Roseiflexus sp. RS-1: one gene and its partner. The main gene of each other region encodes a partner of the protein of the gene in region 2 in a complex. Links are inferred from orthologs where the notes say so. Each region holds a gene or a part of one and is shown on either strand. Other genes may lie near its edges.

Evidence for each region.
Region 1: the proteins of ROSERS_RS00715 (region 2) and uvrB are in contact, whole or in part, in a crystal structure (PDB 7EGT), measured with the Thermus thermophilus proteins. The link is inferred for Roseiflexus sp. RS-1 from one-to-one orthologs. Residues at the interface, in WP_096412145.1 of Thermus thermophilus: His654, Arg656, Phe657, Gln666, Asp668, Glu669, Lys680, Arg681, Leu682, Ser683, Lys685, Tyr686, Ala687; in WP_096411307.1 of Thermus thermophilus: Glu23, Leu25, Arg26, Asp27, Gly28, Glu29, Arg30, Phe31, Arg55, Glu326, Asp327, Phe328, Glu379, Ser382, Gln383, His398, Gly400, Arg401.

Annotation. Positions count from the first base shown.
Region 1 is NC_009523.1:4,630,217-4,636,321, forward strand. What follows is about bases 3,023-5,925. They hold uvrB (excinuclease ABC subunit UvrB), read right to left. Parts: upstream 5,529-5,925; coding sequence 3,516-5,528; downstream 3,023-3,515. Other genes in these bases: ROSERS_RS19095 (NAD-dependent malic enzyme), read right to left, coding at 3,023-3,386. Outside these bases: ROSERS_RS19090 (IS110-like element ISRfsp2 family transposase), read left to right, coding at 585-1,547; more of ROSERS_RS19095, read right to left, coding at 1,662-3,022. UniProt on the Escherichia coli protein: The UvrABC repair system catalyzes the recognition and processing of DNA lesions. A damage recognition complex composed of 2 UvrA and 2 UvrB subunits scans DNA for abnormalities.
Region 2 is NC_009523.1:176,228-182,457, forward strand. The notes cover bases 1,965-4,992. They hold ROSERS_RS00715 (ATP-dependent helicase), read right to left. Parts: upstream 4,593-4,992; coding sequence 2,337-4,592; downstream 1,965-2,336. Other genes in these bases: ROSERS_RS00710 (PucR family transcriptional regulator), read left to right, coding at 1,965-2,322; ROSERS_RS00720 (macro domain-containing protein), read right to left, coding at 4,589-4,992. Also shown: ROSERS_RS00705 (PQQ-dependent sugar dehydrogenase), read left to right, coding at 1-692; more of ROSERS_RS00710, read left to right, coding at 745-1,964; more of ROSERS_RS00720, read right to left, coding at 4,993-5,221; ROSERS_RS00725 (cysteine hydrolase family protein), read right to left, coding at 5,270-5,986; ROSERS_RS00730 (NUDIX hydrolase), read right to left, coding at 6,055-6,230. UniProt on the Escherichia coli protein: A helicase with DNA-dependent ATPase activity. Unwinds DNA duplexes with 3'-5' polarity. Translocates on single-stranded DNA with 3'-5' polarity. Initiates unwinding more efficiently from a nicked substrate than double-stranded DNA.

The DNA of each region.
Region 1 (6,105 bases), 4.5 Mb from region 2 along the record:
TGAAACGGGGGATGGAGCGCACTGCTTCCTTCAGGCGGTGCGGTCGTGATCGTTCCGTAACAAAACTGGCATGAAACCGCTAACGTTCTGGCACATTTGCGAAAGAGGTTTGAAGTATACTGTGCGGTAGTAAAACGCGCCGCAGAGCCGCTGAGTGAAAAATCTTTTTTCCGCCCTCTGCGCCCCGGCGGTGAAAAATAAATGCACCGCAGCGACGCTGAGAACGCTGAGTGAAAAATCTTTTTTCCGCCCTCTGCGCCTTAGCGGTGAAAAAGCAAATGCACCGCAGCGACGCTGAGAACGCAAAGTAAAGAATATTTTTTGCGCCCTCTGCGCCCCGGCGGTGAAAAATAAATGCACCGCAGCGACGCTGAGAAAGCAGAGTGAAAAATCTTTTTCCGCGCCCTCTGCGCCTAGTATAATCTAACGGGACACGGTATACCGTTCTGCGCCAGGTTCACGAGATCGCCGCGGAGTGTTGGGTAGCCGTGTCCTTCAACGCGACCAAGCCGAACAGTTATCTGGGCCCTCAAACCCGCATATGCTAGCAAGGCTGGCGCCGTTTTCCTCAGGAGGTTCTGTGTATGGCTTCCCGTGAGTCGCTCTTTATCGGCATTGATGTCTCCAAACAGACGCTGGATGTGGCGTTTGGCGCCGACCCGCACGCGCCACGCGAGACGATACCGTCTACCGACGAAGGTGTCCAGCTCCTGGTCACGCGACTCCAGCGCCTGCAGCCGACCCTGATTGTGCTGGAGGCGACCGGCGGGCTGGAGCGCATGGTGTTCGCCCAACTGCTCCAGGCTGGCTTGCCGACGGCGCGGGTGCAGCCACGCCGCGTGCGCGCCCTGGCGCACGCGGAAGGACGCCAGGCGAAGACCGACCGCCTGGATGCCCGGTTGCTCGCCCGCTTTGCCGAACGGGTGCGCCCGCCGCACCACCAAGCGACGGACGAGCAGCGCGCATCCTTGCGCGACCTGCTGGTCCGGCGGGAGCAGGTGATTCAGATGCGGACGGCTGAGATCAATCGGTTGACGGCTGCCGCGCCGAACCTCCGCCCGGGCATCCAGCAGCATATTGATTGGCTGGATCAGGAGATCCGTGCGCTTGAGCAGGAACGCGACAACGAGGCGGAGCGCACCGACGAGGTGCGCCGGAAACGGGAGCTGCGCGAAAGCGTGCCCGGCATCGGCGCGATCACCGCACTGAACCTGCTGCTCCGCCTGCCCGAACTGGGGACCATCAATCGCACGGAAGCGGCGGCCTTTGTGGGCGTTGCGCCGTATGCCAATCAGAGCGGCGCACAGCACAAACCCCGGCATAGCTCCGGCGGCAGGAGGGATGTGCGCAGCGTGTTGTACATGGCGACCCTGGCGGCCACGCGGCGCCGTCTGGTCAGGCGCGCCTTCGATCAGCGCCTGTGTCAAGCTGGCAAGCCGCGCAAGGTCGCCATCGTCGCTGCGATGCGCAAGCTGCTGACTATTCTCGGCGCAATATTGCGTCAGCAAAAGCCCTGGGATCCGGCTGTGCATACGAGCGCCCCTTGACAAGCAACACAGTTACTCTGCGGTGAAAAATAAACACACCGCAGCGACGCGGCGGACGCGGAGCGAAACGTCTCCGCGTCCTCTACGTCGCTGCGGTTCATGCGTGCCGTGAAGTCAATGATGCACGGTGTGCTCTTCCATTCGCCGCACCTGCGGATACGCCGGCGTCCACATTGTTGCGTTGATGCGCGCGGTCTGCTCTTCGGCGCTGAGCGGCGCCGCCAGCCCGGAGCGCACGGCCTCGGCAGCGACTGCCTGCGCCACGGCGCGTGAAACGTCGCGCACCTGGGTGAGCGATGGGTAGAGTGACGCCGTCGGGTCCTGGCGCGCCGGTGAGAAGGCGCTGAGTGCGCGCGCGGCGGCGATGAACATTGCGTCGGTGACGCGCTTCGCGCCAACGGCGATGACACCCAGCCCGACGCCGGGGAAGATAAAGACGTTGTTGCATTGCCCGATCGTGAAGGTGCGACCGCCGTAGGTCACTGGCTCGAAGGGGCTGCCGGTCGCAACCAGTGCGCGTCCCTCCGTCCACGCGATCAGGTCAGCCGGAACAGCCTCGCTCTTTGAGGTGGGGTTGGAGAGCGGGAAGATGACCGGACGCTCGACATGCCGCGCCATCTCACGGATGGTGCGCTCGTCGAATGCGCCGGGTTGCGCCGATGTGCCGATCAGACACGTCGGACGTACATTTGAAACAACATCATACAGGGTGAATGCTTCGCTCCCTTCGCGCGTCCACCCCTCCAGCATCTCGTAGGGTTGGGCGTAGAGCATTTTCACCGCTTCGAGACCGGTACGCCGGGTGTGAACCAGATCGCGGCTGTCGATCAGCCAGATCGTCCGCCGCGCCTGTTCGAGCGGGATGCCCGCTTCGACCATGACGGCCACGATCTGTTCAGCAATGCCGGTCGCTGCCGAACCTGCGCCCAGCATGACAATGCGCTGATCCGCCAGCGGCACGCCGGAGATCTCAACTGCAGCAAGCCACCCTGCCAGTGTCACCGCACCGGTGCCCTGAATGTCGTCGTTGAAACTGAGAATCCGGTCGCGGTAGCGGTCGAGCAGGTTGCGCGCGTTATCCTTGGCGAAATCTTCCCATTGCAGCAATGCGTGCGGGAAAACCTTCTCCACTGCTGTGACGAACTGCTCGATAAAGTCGTCGTACTCTCTGCCGCGCACCCGCTCATGACGCCACCCCAGGTAGAGCGGGTCGTTGAGCAGCGCGGGGTTGTTGGTGCCGACATCGAGCACGATCGGGAGTGTGGTTGCCGGATGGATTCCGGCGCAGAGTGAGTAGAGCGTCAACTTGCCGATTGGAATGCCGATGCCGCCCATTCCCTGGTCGCCGAGGCCCAGGATGCGCTCACCGTCGGTGACCACAATCACGCGCACCTGATCGGCGAAGGGCCAGGCGCGCAGCATCGTTTCGATCTGATCGCGGTGCGGATAGCTGATGAACAGACCGCGCGGGCGGTGGAACAGGTGACTGTAGCGCTGGCAGGCGACGCCGACTTCTGGCGTGTAGATGATCGGCATCATTTCGGTGATATGCTCAAGCAGCAGGCGGTAGAAGAGCGTCTCATTCCGGTCTTGCAGATCGGTCAGGTAGAGGTACCGATCCAGGTCGTTGGTGCGCTGCTGGTAGTTGCGGTAGACACGCGCCAGTTGCTCGTCGATAGTCGAGATGTGGTACGGCAGCAGCCCCAGCAGACCAAGCCCGATGCGCTCTTCTTCGCTCCAGGCGCTGCCCTTGTTCAGCACCGGCGTGTTGAGTACATCGTGTCCGGTACGGTCGGTCTCGACGGTTCTTCCTTCATCAGCGAACCGGATGCGGATCATGGCGGCCTCCGAGTTTCAAAAAGAACGACGGCGCGCGTTGCGCCGTCGCTTCGCGATCTGCCTGGCGAAGGTATCATACGCCGCTCATCGGTCTGCGCGAGTGAAGGGATGCAAACGAAGAGAGAATATTTATGATCGCAGCGGTTGCGATTCCTCTTCGAGCGCCAGGGTGCGCCGCAGTTCGACGATCTGATCCCGCAGTGCGGCCGCCTTCTCGAATGCCAGGTCTTTCGCCGCCTGCTTCATCTGCTTCTCCAGTTCCTTGATCAGTTTGACGATCTCATCCTTCGGGATCGGTAGTTCTGCTGGCGCTTCGGCGACCTGATAGACGCCGCGCTCCTCGGCAACCTTGCGCACCCGGTCGGTCAGGTCGCGCACGGCTTTGGAGATGCCGACGGGGGTGATGTTGTGTTCGCGGTTGTACGCTTCCTGAATGGCGCGTCGCCGGTTGGTTTCATCAATCGCGGTGCGCATCGATTGCGTGATCGTGTCGGCGTACATGATCACGGTTCCCTCGATATGCCGCGCTGCGCGCCCGATGATCTGGATCAGCGAAGAGCCGCTGCGCAGATACCCTTCTTTGTCGGCGTCGAGAATGGCGACCAGCGATACTTCCGGGAGATCAAGCCCTTCACGCAGCAGGTTGATGCCGACCACCACATCGTACACGCCGAGTCGGAGATCGCGCAGGATCTCGACCCGCTCCAGCGTCTCGATATCGGAGTGCAGGTAGCTGGTGCGGATGCCCATCTCCTTGAGATAATCCGCCAGGTCTTCCGCCATCCGCTTGGTCAGCGTCGTGACCAGCGCGCGCTGTCCTTTCTGCACCCGTCGCTTGATCTCCCCTACCAGGTCGTCGATCTGCCCTCTGGTCGGACGCACTTCGACAATCGGGTCGAGCAATCCCGTCGGGCGGATGATCTGTTCGACGATCTGCGCCGAGTGTTCGTACTCGTAGGGTCCCGGTGTCGCCGAAACGTAGATCGCCTGGTGAATATGCCGCTCGAACTCATCGAACCGCAGCGGACGGTTGTCGAGCGCCGATGGCAGGCGGAACCCGTATTCGACAAGTGTTTCTTTGCGTGACCGGTCGCCAGCGTACATGCCGCGGATCTGCGGCAACGTGATGTGTGACTCGTCAACGAACAGGATGAAGTCGTCGGGGAAGTAGTCGAGCAACGTCCAGGGTGTTTGCCCGGCTGCGCGGCGGTCGAGGTGGCGCGAGTAGTTCTCGATGCCGGAGCAGTACCCGACCTCGGAGAGCATTTCGAGATCGTAGTTGGTGCGCTGTTTGAGACGCGCCGCTTCAAGAAACTTGCCCTGCTGTTCAAGTTCGGCGACACGCGCTTCCAGTTCCGCCTGAATGTCGGCGATGGCAAGTTTGAGCGTTTCGGCGGTTGTGATGAAGTGTTTCGCCGGGTAGATGTCTACCGCCGTCCGATTGAGCAGCACTTCGCCGGTCAGCGGATCGAACTCGGTAATGCGCTCGACTTCATCGCCCCAGAACTCAACCCGCAGCGCAATCTCCTGGTTGGCGGGAAAGATGTCGAGCGTATCGCCGCGCACACGGAACGTACCCCGGTGAAAATCCACATCGTTGCGCTCGAATTGCAGGTCGAGCAACTGGCGCAGCAGTTTGTCGCGGTTGCGCACCTCGCCGACGCGGATTGGAATGACGACCTGCCCATACTCGTGGGGCGAACCGAGACCGTAGATCGCCGACACCGACGCGACGATCAGAACATCGCGCCGGGTGAAGAGCGCCTGGGTGGCAGCGTGGCGTAGCCGGTCGATCTCTTCGTTGATCTCGGCTTCCTTTTCGATGTACAGGTCTTTGCTGGGCACATACGCTTCAGGCGTGTAGATGTCGTAGTAGGAAATAAACATCTCAACCGCTGCATCGGGCAGCAGTTCGCGAAACTCGGCGTACAACTGGCTGACCAGCGTCTTGTTGTGCGCCATGACCAGCGCCGGTCGTTCAAGCTGGCTGAAGACATGCGCCATAGTCAGCGTTTTACCGGTGCCGGTTGCGCCGAGCAGCGTCTGATGCTTGTATCCGGCGCGGATCCCCGCAACCAGTTGAGCAATCGCTTTGGGTTGATCGCCCGCTGGCTGGAAGGGCGCTTCAATACGAAAAGACATGCCTCTGGGTCTCCTCTGGTTGATCCTGGTGACAATGCGCGTCTGGCGTGACGTCAACGTCGCAGCGTCGGAAGCTATGAGACCGATATGCTTCCCCTCTTCCGCAGCAACAGCGCGCCAGCGCCCGGCAGGATGAACCGTGTGTCTCATCATCAGGGTATCTTTTTCATTATACTCTTTTTGCTGCATTCCCGCGCCTGTTGCCCCTCATCCCCCTGCCCCCTTCTCTCACTAGCAGTTCTCAGATACGTTGACCCCTGTCCTGGTCTGCCATGTTGTGCGAGGCGCCCGTTGCCGGCAGAGCGTAGACCGAAATTCATTTCGGTCGCCGTGTGGGGCGCGCTATTCCCAGGAGTGTTCAACCTGTCTATCAGGTTCAACCTTTGTGAGAACTGCTACACAAGGGGAGAAGGGGGCGTTTGGGCGTCTTGATGCCTGAAACGGAAGATGGCGCGCAGGGGCTTCCCCAAAAAACCTGCCCCTGTAAGGTGGCAATACCTGGGAGCGCGCCTCCGGCGCGCCTGCGGGCGGGGAGGCCCGCACACCCGCGAGGTGGCAGTGCCTTCTCAAGGGTAGA
Region 2 (6,230 bases):
CCAATCACAATGGTGGATTGATTGTGTTTGGTCCTGACGGAATGCTCTATATTGGGATGGGTGATGGCGGCAGCGCCGGGGATCCGCTTGGTGCAGGGCAGGATCGTTCGACGCTGCTTGGAAAGATACTGCGCATCAATGTCGAAGATCTCCCGTACACCATTCCCCCCGACAATCCCTGGGCGGATGGCGTTGATGGTCGGCAGGAGAACTGGGTAATCGGCGTGCGCAATCCGTGGCGTTTCTCGTTCGACCGTGCAACCGGCGATCTGTTTATTGCCGATGTCGGGCAGAACCGGCTCGAAGAGGTGCACCTGCTGCGCGCCGGGCGGATTGCGGGTGCGAACCTGGGCTGGAATGTGATGGAAGGAGATGAGTGCTTTCGCCGCAACGACTGTAACCGCGACGCTTTCGATCTGCCGATCGACGTCTATCCGCATAGCCTGGGGTGCTCCGTTACCGGCGGACATGTCTACCGTGGCGCGGCTTTCCCCGCCTTGCAGGGAGTCTATGTCTTCGGCGATTTTTGCAGCGGGCGCATCTGGGGGTTACGTCCGTCTGGTGCGGAGTGGGAGCGTGTCGAACTGTTGCAATCCGGTTTGCAGATTGCTTCATTCGGCGAAGACGAAGCCGGTGAATTGTACGTCGCCGGGTATAATAATGGCGCCCTGTACCGGATCGTTGTAGAATAGACGCGCAGACCCGATGTTCGTGGTCTGGCACACGACCGGTTGAGGTTGACCCATGCCCCCTGTGACCGTTCAGGATGTCTTGCGCCTGGCGTTGCCAGACGGTTCAGAAGTCGTTGCTGGCAATGCCGGTCTCAACCACCAGGTGAGTTGGGTGACGACGCCGCGCGCAACGCCGCCGGCCTTTACCAATCTACGCGGCGGCGAATGTGTGGTCGTGGCGACCAGTGTGCTGCGCGCGCTCGATGAACGCCTGACGCTCGCCAATCTGATCGAGCGCCTGGCGCAGGTGCCTGTGGCAGCCATTGCGGTGCAGGGCGACATCCCCGATCCGGCGCACACGACTGCTGAAAGCCTGCGTCTGCCGCTCATTCGACTTCCCGACTCCTGCGACATTCGGGAAGTCGAACGCGAGGTTCAGCGTCTGATCAGCGACTATGATGCGCAGATCGAACGCCGCGCCGCTCAGCTCGGCTCGGTGCTGACGCAGCGTTCGCTGGCAGGCGCTGGAGTCAACGGGTTGCTGGAAACGCTCGTCGAGCGCACCGGACGCAGCCTGGCGTACTACAGTTCAGCCGGAGAGGTGCGCGCGTTACGGGCGCGCGGACCGGCGCGCGTCGCCTTGCAGACGCTGCAACCGCGCACGACCGGCGCAGTCGCACATTTGGGGCAGCATATCTGGGTGCAGCAGATCGGGCAGATGGCATCCGGCGATGCGGCAGGGCGCAACTTTGGCTACCTGGCGCTCTGCGGCGACACGCTCGACGACTGGGATCGATTGGCGGCGCAGCAGGGCGCATCGGCGCTGGCGCTGGAACTGGCAAAAGAACAGGCGGTGCTGGCTGCTGAAGAGCGTCTGCGCGGCGATTTTGTGCAGGCAGTGCTCGTCGGCGCCGCAACCGACGACAAAACGCTGGTGCAACGCGGGCGTGAACTGGGCTACGACCTGCGGCAACCGCACGTCGCTCTGCTCTGCGGCATCGTCGATGGAGATGATCGCACAATTGCGCGGATTGCCGATGCGCTCAGTGCCGCGCTCAACGCTCTTGGGGTCGCCGCACCGATGATGCGTCGGATCGATGATGTGCTCTGCTACATTCCAGCGGTCAGTCGTGGGCGACGGTTCCACGAAGTGGCGGATCTGCTGCGCCAGCGTTTGGTGAACGATATTCCCAATGTGCTGGTCGCAATCGGGCGGGAGGCGCCGACGCTCACCGCCTGGTCGCGCTCACTGCGCGAAGCCGAACAGGCGCTCCTGATCGGGCGGGAACTGGTGGGCAATGGGCGCGTGCTCGACTTCAGCGATCTGGGGGTGTACCGCCTGCTCCTGCTGCTGCGCGAGTCGCCCGAACTGTGGGAGTTTTACCGCAGTACGCTTGCCACGCTCGTCGAGTATGACCGTGACCAGCACGGTGAGTTGCTGAAAACCCTCGAAGCGTTCTTCGAGCACAACGGCAACCTGGCGCGCACCGCCGATGCGCTGCACATTCACCGCAACACCCTCCTCTACCGCCTGACACGGATCAAAGAGATCAGCGGGCGCGACCCGGATGTCGCCGAAGATCGCCTGGCGCTGTGGCTGGCGCTCAAGGCGCACCGCGTCCTCAAGACGATTACGGAACCGGTGGGATAGCCGCAGCGATAGAGTCAATCGTCGGCGCGCTGGAGGTTGGCGAAACTCGCCAGCAGACGTTTGACTCCCTTGCCCACAAAAGCGACAGTCACTTCTTCGTCGCCTTCGACCAGTTTTGAACTGACGACGATCCCCTCGCCGAACTGCGCGTGGCGCACTTTCTGCCCGGCAAAGAAGGCGACGTCGCGCGGTCCGTCGGGCGCGGAACGGCGCGACGGCTGTGTGCGTTCCTGGCGCTGCTCGCGCGCAATTGCCGCGCGATTGGTGAACAGCGACGACTGCTGTGCAGCGTACCCGCGCTTCGGTGTGCGTTGCAGCAGGTCGGGCGGGATGTCGTGGAGAAAGCGCGACGGTGTGGCGATGTCGGCGCGCCCATAGGTGGTGCGGCGAAAGGCGTGGAGCAGATAGAGACGCTCTTTTGCGCGGGTCGCGCCAACGTAGAACAACCGGCGCTCCTCATCGAGCGCGTCGCGGTCATCGGTCGAGCGGGCGTGCGGAAGCAATCCTTCTTCGAGACCGACCAGGAAGACGACGGGAAACTCCAACCCTTTCGCCTGATGCAGCGTAATGCATGTGATAGCGTCGCGCTCTTCCTGAAGAGTATCGATGTCGGAGACCAGCGCAACTTCTTCGAGAAACGTCGGCAACTGACTCTCAATCGGCAGCGTGGCATAGTTCTCGGCAACGTTGCGCAATTCCAGCACGTTATTCCACCGATCCTCCCCTTCCTCTTCGCCATACTCACGCTGCAACGCCTCACGGAACCCTACCTGCGCAAACAGCCATTCCATCAATGCGCCAAGCGTCAGGCGCTGACGCTGAGCTATCATCTCATCGATCAGCGAAAGAAAGCCGAGCAGGACATTGCGCGCACGCCCCCCCGCCCCTCCGCCTGCAGAGGACGCCGGATCGGTTTCAGCAGCGAGCATCTGGAGCGCCACATACAACGGCACAGCAGCCGCGCCTGCGCGCCGCTCCAGGTCCTCCTGCGTGCGCTGCCCGATGCCGCGGGCGGGCCAGTTCAACACCCGACTCAGGCTGATGTCATCGAACGGATTGAGCGCCAGACGCAGATAGGCAAGCGCGTCTTTGATCTCCTTCCGCTCATAGAAGCGCGTACCGCCGACGATCACATAGCGCAACTGACGCGCAAGCAACGCTTCTTCAACGGCGCGCGATTGCGCGTTTGTGCGATACATGATGGCAATGTCGCCTGGCTGATACGCACCGCTGGCAAGCAAACGGGCGATTTCCGCAGCAACCAGTTGCGCCTCTTCGTCCTGGTCGTACCCTTCGATGAGCTGGACTTTCGCGCCCGCGCCGTTGTGCGTCCAGAGGCGTTTTTCGCGCCGCCGCTGTGCGCTGCGGTTGATGACCGCCTGGGCGACATCGAGGATTGCCTGGGTGCTGCGGTAATTCTGCTCCAGCAGAATGACCTGCGCATCGGGGTAATCTTGCTCGAACGAGAGAATATTCCGGATGTCGGCGCCGCGAAACGCATAGACCGACTGATCCTCATCGCCAACGACGAAGATATTGCGATGCCGCGCTGCCAGTTGCTTCAGCAGAACATACTGCGCCCGGTTCGTATCCTGGTACTCATCCGCCAGGAGGAAGCGGTAGCGTTCCTGATAGCGTTCGAGCACGGTCGGGTGATGATCGAAGAGACGCACCGTTTCCACCAGCAGATCGTCGAAATCGAGCGCATTCGAGTCACGCAACAGTTCCTGATACCGTGCAAAACAACGCGCCGTCACCTCCTCGAAGTACGAACGCGCATGGCGACTATAGTCGGATGGAGTGATCAATTCATTCTTGGCGCGCGAAATGGCGGCGTGGATAGCGCGCGGCGGATGTTTCTTCTCATCGAGGTTCAAATCGCGCAGGACACGCTTCATCACCCGTAGTTGATCATCAGTATCGTAGATCGCAAAATCGCGCTCCCGCCCCAGGTGAACAATGTCGCGGCGCAGAAAGCGCGCGCAGATACTGTGAAAGGTGCCGACCGTCAACGCCGCCGACTGTCCTGCGCCGATCAAAGCAACAAGGCGGTCGCGCATCTCACGCGCCGCCTTGTTGGTGAACGTCACTGCCAGAATCGTATGCGGATCGACACCCTGGACGCCGATCAGATACGCGACGCGATGGGTCAGCACGCGCGTCTTCCCGCTCCCCGGACCGGCGAGCACCAGCACCGGACCGGGATCAACCGTCACCGCCTGCTGCTGCGCCGGGTTCAACGCGCTCAGAATTGCAGCAGAATCAGTCATGAGTCGCCTGTACGCGCCGCACCGATCTCGCGCATTTTCCGATCGTACTCCACCTGTTTATCAAGCGATCTGGTCCACTCCAGGTCGCTCAGGACAATACTGCGGTAGGCGGTGTACATCTGGAACGCGGATCGTTCTGGCGGCATCTTGCCGACGCCGGTCGCCAGTCCCGGCACTGCAATCGAACGAATGCGCTCATGCCCGAACTGTGCACTCTGGTTATGCGCTTCAACTGCGAGCAGAATGCCGCGCATCGCCAGGTAGGCGTTGATCGTTGCGCTGACGTCGCCGGGAACGCGCATCGTCGGCGCCACCACCACATAGCGGAAGCGATCGCTGCCGGTCGCCATCACAAGCGCCTGACCGACGAGCAACTCTCCCGCATACTGCCGGTCGATCACGGCGCGTAACCGTTCTTGCAGACGCCAGTCGAAGATTTCACGACTGATCGTCAGATCGATGCCGCCATCGGTATACCCAAAGGAGTTCGCCGGCACTGCCAGCGCCTCGACCGGCAGTGTCAGGATATTCCCCTTCACGATCCGCACCCCGAGATCGAGCGGGAAATAACGCTGCCAGGCGCGCACCATCTCCTCTGAGCGGTCGCAGAGCGTCAGAGCCACCGCCATACCTGTCTTCCTTTCCGACGTCGTAGATGCAAACGTGGCGTTTCGCCATTATACCAGCGCCCGCACCACTTCGATCCCGTTCATTGCCATATGGTGCAGGAACAGCACGTGGTGCAGATCGCCATCGTGCGCCTTGATACGCAGTTCGCGCGCCGTCGATACCGGTGTGTCGAACGTATCCACCGCATTGGCAGGCACAATCACACGTCGCTGAATGCCGTGCGCATTCGCCTCCAGGCGCAGATGCATCGCGCCCTGATAGGTGCAGAGATCGGTGCAATCGCCAACGACGATGAACCGATCGATCTGCGGGCGGGCGCCGATCCAGTCGCCCAAACCGGTGCCGATTATCGAACTGATCGAGTTCTTGGGAAAGACAGCAATATCGCCAAAGAACGGCAGCGCCTTCAACTCTTCGACCGTATCGCTCTCGGCGCTGCCAGCGATGCAGTGCGGCGGGTATGCTTCGAACTCCGGCGTCTGCGGATCGTGGGCATCCTGCGTCAACGCAAAGTTGCGCACCCCCAGCGCATAGGCATGCCTGAGCAGATCGGCGACCGGGCGCGCAATTCGACCCACGCGCTCGCTCGCCAGCGGACCGCTCTTGCAGAAGCCGTTGATGACATCGATCGACAGCACGGCGACACGTTCGGGTTCACCGGCGACAACGTCCGCCAGCGGTACATCCTGCAACGCGCCGAACCACTCATCGAGATACGTCAGGAATGCACGTGCGTGGTCAGCCAGGTTCATCCGGGCAGGCATAGGTTCCTCCTCAGGGCGATGCACTTTTGCCGGGCTGCGGAGCGCACCCGGCGCAAACCGGTTCCATCTCACGACGACGGATGATGATCCTGCGGATCATCTGCGTCGATACGCGCCTCGCGCCAGCGGAAGACGAACTGCCCATCGCCGCGGTCACGGCGGAAGCGGTAGAGCCGCGTCGGGCGACCGCGCCCCTCACGTAGCAGACCGGTCTCCTCCAGCACGCCGGCGTCCTTAATTTTAC